Regions from separate parts of the Photobacterium piscicola genome, predicted to be linked through region 2. Evidence: predicted binding sites of a transcription regulator. Region 2 holds the regulator's gene; each other region holds the start of a gene.
What was found. The regulator PurR, encoded in region 2, represses purine synthesis genes. The targets are predictions, from matches to a motif close to TNANGNAAACGTTTNCNTNA.
Positions count from the first base shown of each region.

Region 1 (4,225 bases), 970 kb from region 2:
CTAATTCAGCACTAACGATTTGTTGGTAATGAGCAAATAACGTATTAAGCTTATCGATATTTGCCGCTGGTAATGTTGCAACAACGCTTGCTTCACGTGGTAGGGCATTACGTAAGCTACCACCAGTGAAATTGTTGATACGTAAATCAAGCTCATTAGCATGACCCACTAAGAAACGCGCCATTATTTTATTCGCGTTACCACGACCAGTATGAATATCACAGCCTGAGTGACCGCCTTTTAGGCCTTTAACAACTAATTTAATTGCTTGATGTTCAGCCGGAACAGCTTCGCGTTGAATATCAATGGTCAACGCAACATCAACACCGCCTGCGCAACCCATGTAAACTTCGCCTTCTTGCTCAGAGTCAGTATTCAATAGAATATCACCCTCAAGCCAGCCTGCTTCCAAACCAAAAGCACCTGTCATGCCTGTTTCTTCATCGATGGTTAATAATACTTCTAATGGACCATGTTCGATGTCTTTAGCCGCTAGAATGGCAAGGCAGGTAGCCATACCCATGCCATTGTCTGCACCTAGTGTTGTGCCTGTCGCCGTTACCCATTCACCATCAATAAATGGCAGAATTGGATCTTGAGTAAAGTCGTGGACAGTGTCTTCATTTTTTTGTGGCACCATATCAATGTGTGCTTGAAGTACAACGCCTTTACGGTTTTCCATGCCAGCTGTTGCTGGTTTTTTAATAATAACGTTGCCGGCATTATCACGACGAACATCTAATCCTTCCGCCTGTGCGAACGACACAATGTATTGTGCTAGTTGCTCTTCATATTTAGAAGGGTGAGGGATTGAACAAATCTGATCAAAGAAATGCCAAACAGCTTTTGGTGATAGTTGAGTAATTTCAGACACGGTAGCCTTCCTTTTAATATACGAGATTGGGCTAGTGTCATTTTGTAGGGTCTTAGCCGTAAAATGACAAAATAGGTAGCGAGTGTTTTTATCGCTTTGGTTTTAGCATATCACTCTGCCTTTAGGGGAGATAGGGCAAATAATAAAATCTTATAGCACTGATTTCTGCGGTTATTACGGCACTGATGCCGTTATCCTCAATCATAATTGTGGTTATGTCTTTTATATGATCAAATGTGCTGAAAAATATCCAAAAAGAGAGGGATTGAAATATAACCAAATAATAATGTAATAAATTTACACGAAAAGCCATATCTCAAGTTAAAAAAGCAGAAAGTGTGATCTACTTAAAAAAAACGTTGTAAATTTATTTCATTTTGACTATAGTTTAGTCATGCCTAATTGATAGGCACAATGATTAACACGACATGTTCAGGATGAACCCGAGATATCGCCTCCAAGGAACCGAGAATAAGTGAGCCGCGATGGCAAGCCACTAACGATGACGTTGGTGTACTTATGACTAAGGTGATTTAAATGAAAATTTTTTCTTCAATGACACATTTTTGGAATAACCGTACTGTATATACAAGTAACTTCCATTACCCAACGCCGTACCGTTACTAATTAGATTTTATTGTTTTGTTGCTTTCAACGAAACAAATGCAAGTTTGTTCATCCCCTTAAATTAAGAATATCTCGATAACACTATCCAGTTATCTGCAACATTCTGCCGCCACTTCCCTTTGAAGTGGCGTTTTTTTAGCTGCTTTTCATGTTATACCCTCATTTTTATTCTGGTTATCGGCCTTTATTAACACTTGTTTAGTTATTTAAAAAGTAAATGTTCAAAAAATAGCCATGGATGTTTTATTTTTAATTAACTGATAAATATACTTTAAATAGACGTTACTTAAGTTATATCAAGACTGATAGTTATTGTTTTACGCTTTTCAACGATAAAATCTGGAAATTGCGTGATCGCATGATTATAATCAGCCCCGAAATGGATTGCGCAATCGTTTTCTATTTCTTGGCGTTGTTTGTTACTTTATTGCGTATCTCTAAGGAACCGAGAAGCATGCTAGAAAAGTTATTTAAACTCACTGAAAATGGCACAACTGTGCGCACTGAAATTATGGCAGGTGTTACTACCTTCCTGACAATGGCTTATATTATTTTTGTAAACCCCACTATGCTAGCCAGTACAGGAATGGATCAAGGTTCAGTGTTTGTTGCTACTTGTTTAGCGGCAATGATTGGCTGCTTTGTGATGGGTTTTTATGCTAACTATCCTGTCGCACAAGCACCGGGCATGGGACTTAACGCCTTTTTTACTTATACCGTTGTTTTAGGTATGGGTCATACATGGCAAGTGGCATTAGCAGCAGTATTTTTATCTGGCTTATGCTTTATTGCATTGAGTGTTATGCGCGTCCGTGAATGGATTATCAACGCGATTCCTCATTCATTACGTATCGGTATTTCAGCCGGTATTGGTCTGTTTTTAGCGTTCATTGCTTTGCAAACATCAGGCATTGTTGTGGCGAGTCCTGCAACATTAGTCACCGCCGGTGATTTAACCAGTTTTCCAGCAATAATGGCTGCACTCGGTTTTTTCCTGACGATTTCTTTAGTACAACGTGGTTTTAAAGCGGCGGTATTAATTGCGATTTTAATTGTAACTGCAATCAGCATTATTGTTGGTGAAGTGGATTACAACGGCATTATGTCAATGCCACCAAGCATTGCTCCAACCTTTATGCAGCTTGATTTTTCAGGCGCGATGGAAGTGGGGTTAATTTCAATTGTGTTTGCCTTTTTGTTTGTTGATTTGTTTGATACCGCAGGCACATTGGTCGGTGTTGCAACTAAAGCAAACTTAATTGGTGAAGACGGCAAATTACCGCGTTTAAACCGAGCACTATTAGCCGACAGTACTGCAACCTCGATTGGTGCACTATTGGGGACGTCAAATACCACATCTTTTGTTGAGAGTGTGTCGGGTGTCGCAGTTGGCGGTCGTACAGGTCTAACAGCCGTAACAGTTGGCGTGTTATTCTTATTAGCCTTATTTTTTGCCCCATTGGCTGGAATGGTTCCAGCCTATGCAACGGCGGGTGCGCTGTTTTATGTCGCGATTTTAATGATGTCAGGTTTGGTATCGATTGATTGGCGAGATTTAACAGAAGCGGCGCCGGTGGTGGTTGTGTGTTTACTAATGCCTTTAACTTATTCAATTGCGGAAGGTATTGGTCTTGGTTTTATCACATTTGCGGTCGTAAAAGCATTGAGTGGCAAGGGACGTGAAGTAAACATGAGTGTATGGGTTATTTCAGCGCTATTTCTTGCGAAGATTATTTTCTTATAAGCGTAATGTTATATACGTTTACATAAATTTATGCGGTTTTAAATCGCTGTTTCAGAGGTTGTTTTACTATGAGTAATAAATTCGTCATCACTTGGGATAACATGCAAATGTACACGCGCCAGCTAGCAGAAAAATTGCTACCAGCAGAGCAGTGGACAGGTATTATTGCAGTTAGTCGTGGCGGTTTAGTGCCAGCTGCTATTTTGGCGCGCGAATTAGGCATTCGTCATGTTGATACCGTATGTATCGCAAGCTACGATCATGATCACCAGCGAGATATGAAAGTGATCAAGCAAGCTGATGGTGACGGTGAAGGCTTTATCGTGGTTGATGACTTGGTTGATACTGGTGGTACTGCTGAAAAAATTCGTGAAATGTACCCACGCGCTAAGTTTGTAACAGTATGTGCTAAGCCTGCGGGTCAGCATTTAGTTGATGATTTTGTTGTTAGTATTCCACAAGATACTTGGATTGAACAACCTTGGGATATGGCGGTTACTTTCGTCGATCCTATTGCGAAAAAGTAATTCGTTTATTTCAGCACTGATTCAGCAATCAAGTTATGTTGCGGTAATCATCGAGCTTGAAAACTAAGTTTTATCAAAGACGTCACGTTGTTGACGTCTTTTTTTATGGATTTTAGTTATTGGCAGCCGTTTAGGTATATTATCTAGGTCTATTAAGAGAAGTGATATATACGTTGGAGGATGCCGTGTCGGAACCATCAAAACAAAATTTATCAGAGAAGCTATTTGCTCCACGTCAAACCAGCAAAGAGACATCGAATATTGTTAAGATTGCGCATGTCCGTAGTGGGGATGTAAACAATGCTCTTGATGGTGAAAGTCAGCTTGAATGGTATCGTGTCTTACGTCGCCCACAATGGATATGGCAAGGTGTTGATCCTGTTGAGCAAGAAGCTGTTTTAGCGCGTATAGCGGGTTCTAATGCCCCTCGTACCAGTGATCATTTACTTGATA
Region 1 covers NZ_CP175534.1:2,657,920-2,662,144, reverse strand. The annotation lists gene ACJZU6_RS12625 (aminoacyl-histidine dipeptidase) at 1-874, opposite strand, end outside; gene ACJZU6_RS12620 (NCS2 family permease) at 1,956-3,245, shown strand; gene gpt (xanthine phosphoribosyltransferase) at 3,314-3,772, shown strand; gene frsA (esterase FrsA) at 3,958-4,225, shown strand, end outside.
Region 1: the regulator PurR is predicted to act here: its motif matches at 1,886-1,905, upstream of ACJZU6_RS12620 (NCS2 family permease).

Region 2 (4,225 bases):
CACCTCGGCACTGATAAAAACGGCACATCTGTCGTGGTAATGCTATTAGCAGGTGTCGCAATTGGTGCTATTTCTGGTGCTGGTTTGGGGCTACTTAACTATATTGCCGATGATCAAGCGCTACGTGATTTTTCATTATGGTCAATGGGATCACTTGCAGGGGCGACTTGGTCAAGTATCTGTCTTGCCTTTGTGAGCCTCATTGTTATCTATTATTATTGTTATCGCCAAGCTAATGCATTGAACGCCTTTTTATTAGGAGAAGCTGAAGCCCGCCATATGGGAGTGGATGTTCAACATCTAAAGCGCAGTTTAATTATTGTATGTGCTGCTGGTGTGGGGATTACCGTTGCTATTACAGGTCCTATTGGCTTTATTGGTCTGGTGATCCCCCATTTAGGGCGCATGATTTCAGGCCCTAATCATAAAACATTATTGCCAATCTCAGCTATTCTAGGTGCTTTAATTTTACTTGTCGCAGATATGATCGCGCGTAGTGCGTTTGCACCACAAGAACTCCCCGTTGGTATTATTACCGCTATTTTAGGCGCTCCATTCTTCATTTATCTATTGAATAAACAAAAAGGCAGAATCGCATGACGGTAACCTCTGCACGCCCAACTGTCATTTCGGCACGTGATTTGCAATTAACATTGGCAGGAAAAGTATTATTAGATGACTTTAATATTGATATAAAAGCGGGTGAAATAACGGCGCTACTTGGGCCTAATGGCGCAGGAAAAAGCACGTTACTTAAAATACTCTGCGGTGAAATGACACCTGAAAATGGGCAGGTTACATTTTTTAATCGCGATATTGAAGATTGGCAACGATCTGAATTGGCGTGCCATTTAGGTATTTTACCGCAACACAGTTCGCTGTCTTTCGCCTTTACCTGTAAAGAAGTGGTTGAACTTGGCACTATGCCGCTATGTTTGTCACGCCAAGAAATTGACGATATCACCCTCACAACCATGCGTAATACTGATGTTCTTCATCTTGCACCACGCTTATATCCCACGTTATCAGGGGGTGAAAAACAACGAATCCATTTCGCACGCGTGCTAACACAACTCAGTCAAGCTGATGATAAATGTATTCTAATGTTAGATGAGCCAACATCTGCCTTAGATCTCGCCCACCAGCATAAAACGCTACAAATGGCACAAACCATGGCAGCAAAAGGTGCCGCGGTTATCATCGTATTACATGATCTCAACTTAGCTGCGCAATATGCTCAACGTATGGTCATTATTCAACACGGTAAGATTCAAGCCGATGGATCACCATGGCAAGCATTACAGCCTGAAATAATTAACAATGTCTACGGTTGGAACATTTCCGTACATCCCCACCCTGTTCATGGTTATCCTTATCTACTATCCTAGTATTAAAGTTCATCGTCTTTTTGATTATCTCTTGTAAATTTCAGTAAAATTACTGAAATTTACGATTTTTTGTTGATAGTTATCAAATAATTTACTCCCAGACAATTGAAACGTTGCACTACGCGTAACACTCAGTAAAATGTGAACGCAAGCGATTACACTTGAAAAATATGCAATAATTATAAAGCCGCGAATAAATGCGGCTTTTAGTGTTAATACTATTTAAGTATGCAGTAGACACATTATTGGTGCCAAATTGAATAATTAACGAGAGACTTTACCGAAAAACATTGAATTATATTCATCTCAGTAATTACTCAATTTGGTACCTCACGATTAGCTAGAAACATCTCTAGCACCCATTATTAGAAGAATAAATATGGCAACCATTAAAGATGTTGCACGTATGGCTGGCGTTTCAACTACAACAGTTTCACACGTGATCAATAAAACGCGCTTTGTCGCAGAAGCAACACAGAAAAAAGTACTTGCTGCTGTTGAAGAGCTTAACTACGCACCAAGTGCTGTTGCGCGTAGCCTAAAATGTAATACAACCCGTACAATTGGCATGCTAGTCACTAAGTCAACCAACCCTTTTTTTGCTGAGGTTGTACATGGTGTTGAAGAGTATTGCTACCGTGAAGGTTACACGCTCATTTTATGTAACACTGAAGGTAACCTTTCTAAGCAATATGATTATTTGCGCATGCTTGCAGAAAAGCGTGTCGATGGCTTATTGGTAATGTGTTCTGATCTTGATCAGAAATTACTGGATTTACTTGAGCGTCAAAAAGACCTACCAATGGTAGTGATGGATTGGGGTCCAGAAAGCCCACATACTGATAAAATTCAGGATAATGCTGAGCAAGGTGGCTACATTGCGACTAAGTATTTTATCGATCATGGTCATAGCCGTATCGGTTGTTTATCAGGCCACAACGATAAATCAACGTGTCGTGAACGTCTAAAAGGCTTTAATAAAGCAATGGCAGAAGCAAACTTAGCAGTTAACGAAAACTGGATTCTTGAAGGTGACTTTGAGTGTGATTCAGCCGTTGAAGCTGCTGAGAAGTATATTGCAATGACAGATCGCCCAACCGCCATTTTCTGTTTCAATGATATTATGGCAATGGCACTGATCAGTACTTTTGAACAAGCAGGGTTACGCGTTCCTGGTGATATTTCAATTATTGGCTACGACAATATTGATCTTGCGCCTTACTTCGCGCCACCATTAACAACTATCCATCAGCCAAAGCGTCGTTTAGGTAAAACCGCCATTAAGATTTTAATGGAACGCATGAAGAACAAAGATCATGAACCTCAAATCTTTGAAATGACGCCAGCCATCGTTGAGCGCAAGTCAGTAAAGGATTTACGCTAACACGCCCCCTTTTGATTGAGCCAATATTTTTATTGGCTTTTTTATAGCTAATGAATTTCGCTCGATGATCCTACAAAAAATATCTTATTCTCAAAAACATGAACAAACTCACAGATTCATCAGCTTTAATTAATATTAAAACTTACCTTTTTAAAAGATCGAATATAATAGGTCTTGTAAATACATATAATAGTAAGCAAAAGACTTACAAATTATAAATAATACTTCTATATTGATAATATTATTTATAAAGTGATACATGGATGATTTAGAGTAGGAAAATTCTCTCGTAAATAACTTTAATAATAAGTCAATTTACGACTACTTTAATGTTAGGTGACACTCATTTATTCACCGAGTAGAAGTATGGATAAACCAATATTAAAAAACTCATTAAAATTATTAGACCATTTAGGTAATGTTAAATCGCGTTCTATATTTGGTGGCTTTGGTATTTTCGCAGGCGAAGCAATGTTCGCACTTGTGGTTAATAATAAACTTCACCTAAGAGCAAACGCTAAAACTGAAGAGGAGTTTCAACAAGCGGGATTAGAACCGTACATCTATAAGAAACGTGGGTTTCCTGTAATAACTAAACATTACGCAATTCTTGATGAATGGTGGGAAGAACCTGAAAAAATAATAGAGCAAGCTAAATATTCTCTTGAAGCAGCACTTGCTGATAAAAAAGCAAAAGAATGTTGCGCGCCAGCTAGGATAAAAGATTTACCTAACTTACGCCTATCAAATGAAAGAATGCTCAAAAAAGCAGGTATTCAAACTATTGATCAACTATACGATCTTGGTGCACTCAACGCCTATAAGGCATTACAAAAAACACAAGAGGCATCATTAAGTTTAGAATTATTATGGGCTCTAGAAGGTGCTATACATGGCCAACATTGGTCTGTAATACCAGAAAGTAGACGTAACGAACTGCTCGCAAAACTATAATAAATATATTCGTCAACTGGCTAAGTGACGCTTAAGAATAAAGAGGCTCAGTGCCTCTTTAATTTATTTTATTCGATATCTGCATATAATCTTTCCAAACTATCCTTACTTGAACCTGCACTTCCTCTGAACACATCTTACTGTGTACATTAATTATACAGCACAATTAAAAATACACATTCCATGAAGAAATAGTTATCCAAGATCCTGTTTATTCTTTATATCGAAAATCATAGATACATCCTTCATAAAAACGTATTTTTAACGTTCTTGAACGAATATTTATCCAATACCACACTAAAGCATCATTCACCACATAAAATGTAACAATTCATACATTCATTATTGTTATTTGTTCTTTGTTATATCTAATAATTTTTTGAATAATAAAAATTTTTGTCATTAAATGAAATACAATATCACTTCCCTCGGTCTTGCTACTTAATAGTCGATGTGATTCTCATTTAATAAGGACATACCTTGCGTATATTAACCAAAA
Region 2 covers NZ_CP175534.1:1,692,918-1,697,142, reverse strand. The annotation lists gene ACJZU6_RS08135 (iron ABC transporter permease) at 1-600, shown strand, start outside; gene ACJZU6_RS08130 (heme ABC transporter ATP-binding protein) at 597-1,388, shown strand; gene purR (HTH-type transcriptional repressor PurR) at 1,768-2,772, shown strand; gene ACJZU6_RS08120 (TfoX/Sxy family DNA transformation protein) at 3,139-3,726, shown strand; gene ACJZU6_RS08115 (carboxymuconolactone decarboxylase family protein) at 4,207-4,225, shown strand, end outside.

Region 3 (4,225 bases), on a different replicon from region 2:
GCAATTCCCCAATTTTTACCTAAATAACCAGAAATAACACCAGGATAATCAGTACATTTTTTTGATTCAGCTAAAGTATTGATAAAGAGCTTTTGGAATAAGTACATGGCTGGATAACCAATTACAGCTGAAAGTAAAAATACCCATAATCCCATAACCCCTACTTGGACAGGTAAAAATACAATACCTGCACCAACGGCCATGCCGATACTCATTACAATCCAACCGATGTCGACATTGTCAAATTTAATTGCTTGTTGCCATTGTTCTTGTGTCATATTGGCACGAATATGCAGAGGCGTATTCGCTGTAGAAGGGGAATTATTGACTGTTTGGTTCATATTAATATCAGCCTTGAATGATTAACCTAAACACAGTGTTTGGCTTATTATTTTGGTGGCAGGATCGCCAATCTAGTTCGCGTCTTTCTAGCAATATAAAGCAACTAAATTATAACGAAAGAGAAGCTAAAAAGAGTGCTTATGGCTCATGCATTTGGCTTTAACTTTATGTTATTTAAATATTTTAGAACCACTTATCAGAATAATCTGATAGATAAAACGCACTCAATGTCGTTATGACAAAGGTAGGATAGGGCGATTTATTTACGTCAATAAAGTGGTTTGCCTAATAGTGTTTACGCTGTTTATGGAGGGAATTATCACGCTATTATAGTGGCTTTTAAATAACCAGAAGTAATATTTTATAACTAAAAAGAATATCAAGAGGTGGGAAAATGCTATTTTTACTGTTTTTTTCTTATGATCTAGTAAATAAGAAAATATAGTCCTCTAGATTATAATAAAAAAGCAACTGAGTTATCTGGCTTTATCTATATATCTAGAGGATTTATCCACAAGTTAGCGGTATGTATGGTTATTTATTAATCATGATATCAAGGATCTGAACATCAGTTTGTGTCATTGAACCATTCGCTAACGCTGAAAGGTTACGAATAGTACTATCAACGTCGTTTGCAACAATACCTTCATTACCTGTAACACTAAAGCCATCAAGTGCCATTAATGCAGATTTTATGGCAGAGCCTGCAGATGACGATACTTTCATTGCACAACTGGTTTTTGCACCATCGCAGATCATGCCTGCGATATCACCAATCATACTGTTGATTGCTGCGCTAATTTGTTGAATATTGCCACCGAGTAGCCATGTCATACCAGCAACAGCACCCATTGATGCCGTTGTTGCACCACATAAAGCAGATAATTTGTTTTGATGGCTTTTAATATAAATCGCCATTAAATGTGACAGCATTAAAGCACGAATCAATTGTTCGTTAGTCGCCTTGATAAATTCAGCGACGACTACCACTGGCATAGTCGCAGCAATACCTTGATTGCCTGAACCTGAATTACTCATCGCCGGTTTCATGGCGCCACCCATTCGAGCATCAGAAGCTGCTGCAGTACGTAGTAATACGTCTGTTAATAGCCCTGATGATAGCAAGCCGCGATCAATATTACGCTGAAAAGTTGCGCCCACTTGAAGGCCATAGTTACCCGCTAAGCCTTCAATCGAAAGTGCATTGTTGAGTTGGTAAGCTTGCTCAATAAAGCTAATATCTGCTAATGGTGCTTGTGTTGCGAAGTCAAAAATATCTTGAGCACAAGCATCAGTGAAAGGATTGGTATTAACTTTTTCTTTGGCCAAGTGAGTCGTATTTTTTGGATCAGCAATGTAAGTTGTTATTCCGTCTTCTTCTATTGCAAGTATATGAGTGTGAGTATCTGCAATGATGACGCTTGCAGAGCGATCGCCACTAAAGACGGTGACTTTGGAATACAGAATATTACTGACATTCGCAACACTAACGGTTACTAATTTCTTATCAAGCATCGCTTTTGCAATAGCAACATCTTCAGGAGTAAGGTTTTTGAGAACTTCTAATTGCGCCTGACTGTCGCCTGCAATAGCACCCGTCGCTGCGGCGATTTCTAGCCCGACCATTCCAGTACCAGGTACAGTTACACCCATACCATTTTTCATTAAATTAGCCGATACGAACGCTTCAATTCCGGTAATTTGTTGATGATTAATATTAAGTTTGTTTACGGCAATTGCTGCTGCTAATGCAACGGATACGGGTTCAGTACAGCCAAGAGCTGGTACAACATCGCGTTTTACAACATCAATAAATGCAGGCCAAAGTGTATGTTTCATTGCAATCACCTAACGCTCTATATAAAGAGTCAAAAATTATGGATAAAGCAAATTGAGATATTTGCAGAGTCAATAATCAGCTAATAGTCTTTTTTTGTTCGTGCTGCTGAGTATACGTCTAGTTGTAAAGAAAAAAATTGTATAATCATTACTTATAGTAGGATTAAATAGAATTAATTACTATTAATTAGATTACTGGTGGAATATATGATGCGTAGATCACGGTTTTTTTGGTAGTATTTTTCATTAAGGCGATAAGGGATTTTTATGATAACTGTAAGTCTGTTATTTTAAATAGGCAAAAAAAAGTAGTTTCTAGTGGCGGTAGAGGTTACTTTTTAGGTATCATCCTCAGGTAGAGATCATATAAAGGTTGAAGATAATCACTTCAGCCTTTTCTTTTTTTTGAAAACGTAAACGTTTGCGTTGGCGCAGTAATAAATTATGGCCAGTGATGACGGTTTGAAACTAGAAAATTATAGGAAGACATCATGTCTGCTGACAATAGATCCAATACCCAAAGTTTACCAGCGCACGGCTTAGATCGTTATTTTCAAATATCTGAGCGTGGTAGCAGTGTTAAACAAGAAATTATCGCTGGGTTAACGACCTTTTTAGCAATGGTATATTCAGTCATTGTTGTACCAAGCATGTTAGGTGCGGCTGGTTTTAATCAAAGTGCTGTTTTTATTGCAACCTGCTTAGTTGCAGCTTTTGGTTCATTACTGATGGGACTGTGGGCGAGATTACCAATGGCCATTGGTTGTGCGATATCGCTTACTGCCTTTACTGCTTTTAGCTTAGTACTTGGACAAGGGGTCAGCATTCCTGTTGCTCTTGGTGCTGTATTTTTAATGGGGGTTCTATTTACGCTGATCACTGTGACGGGTGTTCGCGGTTGGATCATGAGAAATATGCCGACAGGAATTGCACATGGTACAGGTATTGGTATTGGACTATTTTTATTATTGATTGCCGCTAATGGTGTGGGTTTGGTTATCAAGAATCCACAAGCAGGCTTACCGGTGGCTTTTGGCCATTTTATGTCATTGCCTGTGATTATGTCATTGGTAGGGTTGGCTGCAATTATAGGTCTTGAAAAACGTCGAGTACCTGGCGGTATTTTGCTCGTCATTATTGCTATTTCAGTTTTTGGTCTCATTTTCGATCCTAATGTGAAATACCATGGCTTGTTTGCACTGCCTACATTTGGTGGTGAAGGCTCTTTAGTTGGTTCTTTAGATATTATGGGTGCGCTTAACCCCGTGATCTTACCGACAGTGCTTGCGTTAGTGATGACGGCTATTTTTGATGCGACAGGTACGATTCGAGCGGTGGCAGGCCAAGCTAATTTATTGAATGAACGTGGCAATATCATTAGTGGCGGTAAAGCGTTAACTGCCGATTCAGTAAGTAGTATTTTTGCTGGTTTTGTTGGAGGCTCTCCAGCAGCTGTTTATATTGAATCTGCTGCGGGTACTGCTGCCGGTGGTAAAACAGGTCTAACGGCAACAACGGTTGGACTCTTGTTTGTTCTCATGCTGTTTTTAGCGCCTTTAAGCTATTTAGTTCCCGCTTACGCAACTGCGCCAGCTTTAATGTATGTAGGCTTATTGATGCTAAGTAATGTGAGCAAGCTAGATATGAACGACTCTGTTGATGCGTTATCTGGGTTGTTATGTGCCGTCTTTATTGTGCTAACAGGCAATATTGTTACAGGTATTATGCTTGGTTTTGTGAGTTTGGTTATTGGTCGCGTTGTGTCTGGTGATTTTAAACGATTAAATATTGGTACGGTTATTATCGCAATCGCATTAGTGGTGTTCTACGCTGGCGGTTGGGCTATTTAAGCGAATAAAATTATATTGTTATCATTAACCCGCGTACTAAACGCGGGTTTTTTTATTGAATAAAATAGCTAACTTCCAATTTTGGTCTGTTGTATTGATCAAAAATGAAAACTTGCTTTACATGATCTGTGGTTATCATTGTTGCTCAGTACATTGATAGGTTATCAATGCTGAGTTTAAATAATATCGGATCG
Region 3 covers NZ_CP175535.1:412,895-417,119, forward strand. The annotation lists gene ACJZU6_RS16515 (hypothetical protein) at 1-341, opposite strand, end outside; gene ACJZU6_RS16520 (serine dehydratase subunit alpha family protein) at 877-2,181, opposite strand; gene ACJZU6_RS16525 (NCS2 family permease) at 2,673-4,031, shown strand.
Region 3: the regulator PurR is predicted to act here: its motif matches at 2,591-2,610, upstream of ACJZU6_RS16525 (NCS2 family permease).

Region 4 (4,225 bases), 880 kb from region 2:
CACTGAACTGACATTAAAGTTGTGAGTGGTTTTGGGGGCGACATTGAAAACTTCAGTCATTATTATTTGCCATTCACGACCATGAGGACGAACGCGGCCAAATAATTTAAACACCACTAAATGCGCGACTTCATGAGCAACAACTTCATTAATAAAAGCGTCAGGGTTTTCAGCCAATAATATTGGGTTAAAGCGTAATTCCCATTTTTGTAGGTGGGCTGTGCCTGCTATTTTACCGCGTTGATTAAAATTAACCTTAGGCATAGTTAGGCGTTTATTCAAACGCTGGTTAGCATGAACAATGCAATACTCTACGTGAGTAAGTACTTGCTTTTGTAGCGGAGTCATCACCAAAAATATCCCCTGTTACTTTCTATATTGGCACTCAATAATCATGGGTGACTATACACCGCAATATAAACGGTAACGATTATTTTATTTTATGTATAAAAAAAGGGACGAATAATCGCCCCTTAATTATTGATAAACTTAAATTTATTATTATTTAAGTTTAGCGAAGTCGCGTAGCGCTTCTACTTTGTCGGTTTTTTCCCAAGGGAATTCTTCGCGACCAAAGTGACCATATGCAGCCGTCTTTTTGTAGATAGGCTGAAGTAGGTTTAGCATTTCTTGTAGGCCGTATGGGCGTAGGTCGAAGTGCTGGCGAACCGCTTCAATAATAATATCTTGGTGTACTTTTTCAGTACCGAACGTTTCAATCATGATAGATGTTGGATCAGCAACACCGATAGCGTATGAAAGTTGAATTTCACAACGCTCAGCCATACCTGCGGCAACGATATTTTTCGCTACATAACGTGCTGCGTATGCTGCTGAACGGTCAACTTTTGATGGATCTTTACCTGAGAATGCACCGCCGCCGTGACGTGCTGCACCGCCGTAGGTATCAACGATAATTTTACGACCCGTTAAACCACAGTCACCCATTGGGCCACCGATAACAAAACGACCGGTTGGGTTAATAAAGAATTTAGTATCTTTACGTAACCACTCTTGTGGTAATACTGGCTTGATGATCTCTTCCATTACCGCTTCACGAAGATCGGCTGTTGAAATTGAATCACTGTGTTGGGTTGATAATACAACGGCATCAATACCAACAATCTTACCTTGATCGTATTCAAATGTTACTTGAGATTTAGCATCAGGACGTAACCAAGGTAGGCTGCCATTCTTACGTACGTGCGCTTGACGTTGAACAAGACGGTGTGCATAAGTGATTGGTGCAGGCATGAACTCTTTGGTTTCGTTGGTTGCATAACCAAACATAATACCTTGGTCGCCAGCGCCCTGTTCTTTAGGGTCAGTTTTATCAACGCCTTGGTTGATATCTGGTGATTGCTTACCAATGGTATTTAAAACAGCGCAAGAATTAGCATCAAAGCCCATGTCTGAGTGAACATAACCGATTTCACGCACTGTTTCACGAGTGATTTCTTCGATATCAACCCAAGCTGATGTTGTTACTTCGCCACCGACCATTACCATGCCAGTTTTTACGTAAGTTTCACAAGCAACACGTGCTTTTGGATCTTGCTCTAAAATTGCATCCAAGACTGCGTCTGAAATTTGGTCTGCAATTTTATCTGGATGACCTTCTGATACCGACTCAGAAGTAAACAGATGTTTAGCCATTGATGGTCTCACTTATATTCATAAATTTGGTAGAACGGTAGCGGTAATACTGATACTGCACTGCATTCCATACGTTTATATGTATGGAGCTACCTCCGTCTAGACGTCTATAATACCCCGACCAGTTATAAAATCAACAATGTAATCTGTAAGGATTTAGCGAAAACCGGCATTGGTGAAAGAAGAAGCTTTTTATTGTTACCATTTTAAATACAAAAACTTAAATTTAGACTGATTGCATATTATTGAATAAATTGGTTTTTTTAAAAACGAAAACGTTTGCAGTCAATGGCATCTATTTGAGACAATATTGAAACGAAATTAAGTGATCATTAATAAAAATGGTAACTATTTGTTCGTAATTTATTATTTTATGACTATTTGGAGCAGATATGTCTTCTAGCAATGCGGTGTCTCGTAAAGAACTAGCCAATGCAATTCGTGCACTTAGTATGGATGGTGTGCAACAAGCGAACTCAGGTCATCCGGGCGCGCCGATGGGAATGGCAGATATTGCTGAAGTATTGTGGCGTGATCATTTGAATCATAATCCACAAAATCCAAACTGGGCTGATCGTGATCGCTTTGTATTATCAAACGGTCATGGTTCTATGCTGATTTATTCTCTGCTTCATTTAACAGGTTATGATTTATCGATTGATGATCTTAAAAATTTCCGTCAATTACATTCAAAAACACCTGGCCATCCAGAATATGGTTATGCGCCGGGTGTTGAGACCACGACAGGTCCTTTAGGTCAAGGTATTACCAATGCGGTTGGTATGGCATTGGCAGAAAAAGCCATGGCTGAGCAATTTAACCAGCAAGGGCATGAGATCGTTGATCACTACACCTACACCTTTATGGGCGATGGCTGCATGATGGAAGGTATCTCTCACGAAGCATGTTCATTAGCAGGCACTCTAGGTATTGGTAAGTTAATTGCTTTTTGGGATGACAATGGTATTTCAATCGATGGTGAAGTCGAAGGTTGGTTTACCGATGACACCGCCAAGCGCTTTGAAGCTTACGGCTGGCATGTTATTTCAACCGTTGATGGCCATGATGCTGATGCGATTAATGCCGCGATTGCTGCAGCACAAGCTGAAACCACTAAACCAACCCTTATTTGTTGCCAAACCATCATTGGTTTTGGCTCGCCAAATAAAGCCGGTTCTCATGATTGTCATGGTGCGCCATTAGGTGCTGAAGAAATTGCAGCAGCGCGTGAATTCCTAGGTTGGAACCACGGCCCATTTGAAATTCCTGCTGATATTGCTGCTAATTGGAATGCCATTGAAGCCGGTAACGCTAAAGAAATCGCATGGGATCAAAAGTTTGCCGCTTATAGCGCAGCTTACCCTGAGCTAGCCGCTGAATTTAGCCGTCGTATGAACGGTGACTTACCAACGAATTGGGAAGCGGAAACATCACGTATTATTGCAGATCTGCAAGCTAACCCAGCCAATATCGCATCACGTAAAGCATCACAAAATGCGCTAGAAGCGTACGGTCAGTTATTACCTGAATTTATGGGTGGTTCTGCCGATTTAGCGCCATCTAACTTAACTATGTGGTCTGGCTCTAAATCACTGACACCGACAGATGCATCGGGTAACTACATTCATTACGGTGTGCGTGAATTTGGTATGACAGCCATTATTAACGGTATTGCATTACACGGTGGTTTTGTTCCTTATGGGGCAACCTTCTTAATGTTTATGGAATACGCACGTAATGCATTGCGTATGGCGGCACTGATGAAGGTGCAAAATATTCAGGTATACACTCACGATTCGATTGGTTTGGGTGAAGATGGTCCAACGCACCAGCCAGTAGAGCAAGTCGCATCACTGCGTTTAACCCCGAACATGAGTACATGGCGTCCTTGTGATCAGGTTGAATCAGCGGTTGCTTGGAAATATGCGATTGAACGTAAAGATGGTCCAACAGCGTTGATTTTCTCTCGTCAAAACCTTGATCAGCAGGATCGTAACGTTGAGCAAGTCGCGAATATCACTAAAGGTGGTTATATTCTTAAAGATTGTGCTGCTACACCTGAGCTTATTTTAATTGCAACAGGTTCTGAAGTGGGTATTGCAGCGCAAGCATATGCAGAGCTAACCGCTGCGGGTCGCCAAGTACGGTTAGTTTCAATGCCTGCGACAGATTTGTTTGATAAACAGAGTGCGGCTTACCGTGAAACTGTATTACCTGCAAACGTCACCGCACGTATTGCGATTGAAGCGGGTATTGCGGATTACTGGTACAAATATGTTGGCTTGAACGGTCGCATCATTGGCATGACAACTTTTGGTGAGTCAGCACCAGCTGATGAGTTATTTAATATGTTCGGCTTTACTGTTGAAAACATTGTTAATAATGCCAATGCGTTACTAGGGTAAGTTTTCCCTATTAACTACCGCTTTTAAAGACCGCTAATTGCGGTCTTTTTTTATGCTGATAATTTTGATTAAACATTATAAATAGAGTGGAGATATAACAGTATTTCACATTATTAAAACTAATTTGAAATGGCTGTTTTTATCACTTTCAAAGTTTAATGAAA
Region 4 covers NZ_CP175534.1:809,207-813,431, forward strand. The annotation lists gene ACJZU6_RS03975 (SprT family zinc-dependent metalloprotease) at 1-348, opposite strand, end outside; gene metK (methionine adenosyltransferase) at 502-1,656, opposite strand; gene tkt (transketolase) at 2,049-4,061, shown strand.
Region 4: the regulator PurR is predicted to act here: its motif matches at 1,924-1,943, upstream of metK (methionine adenosyltransferase).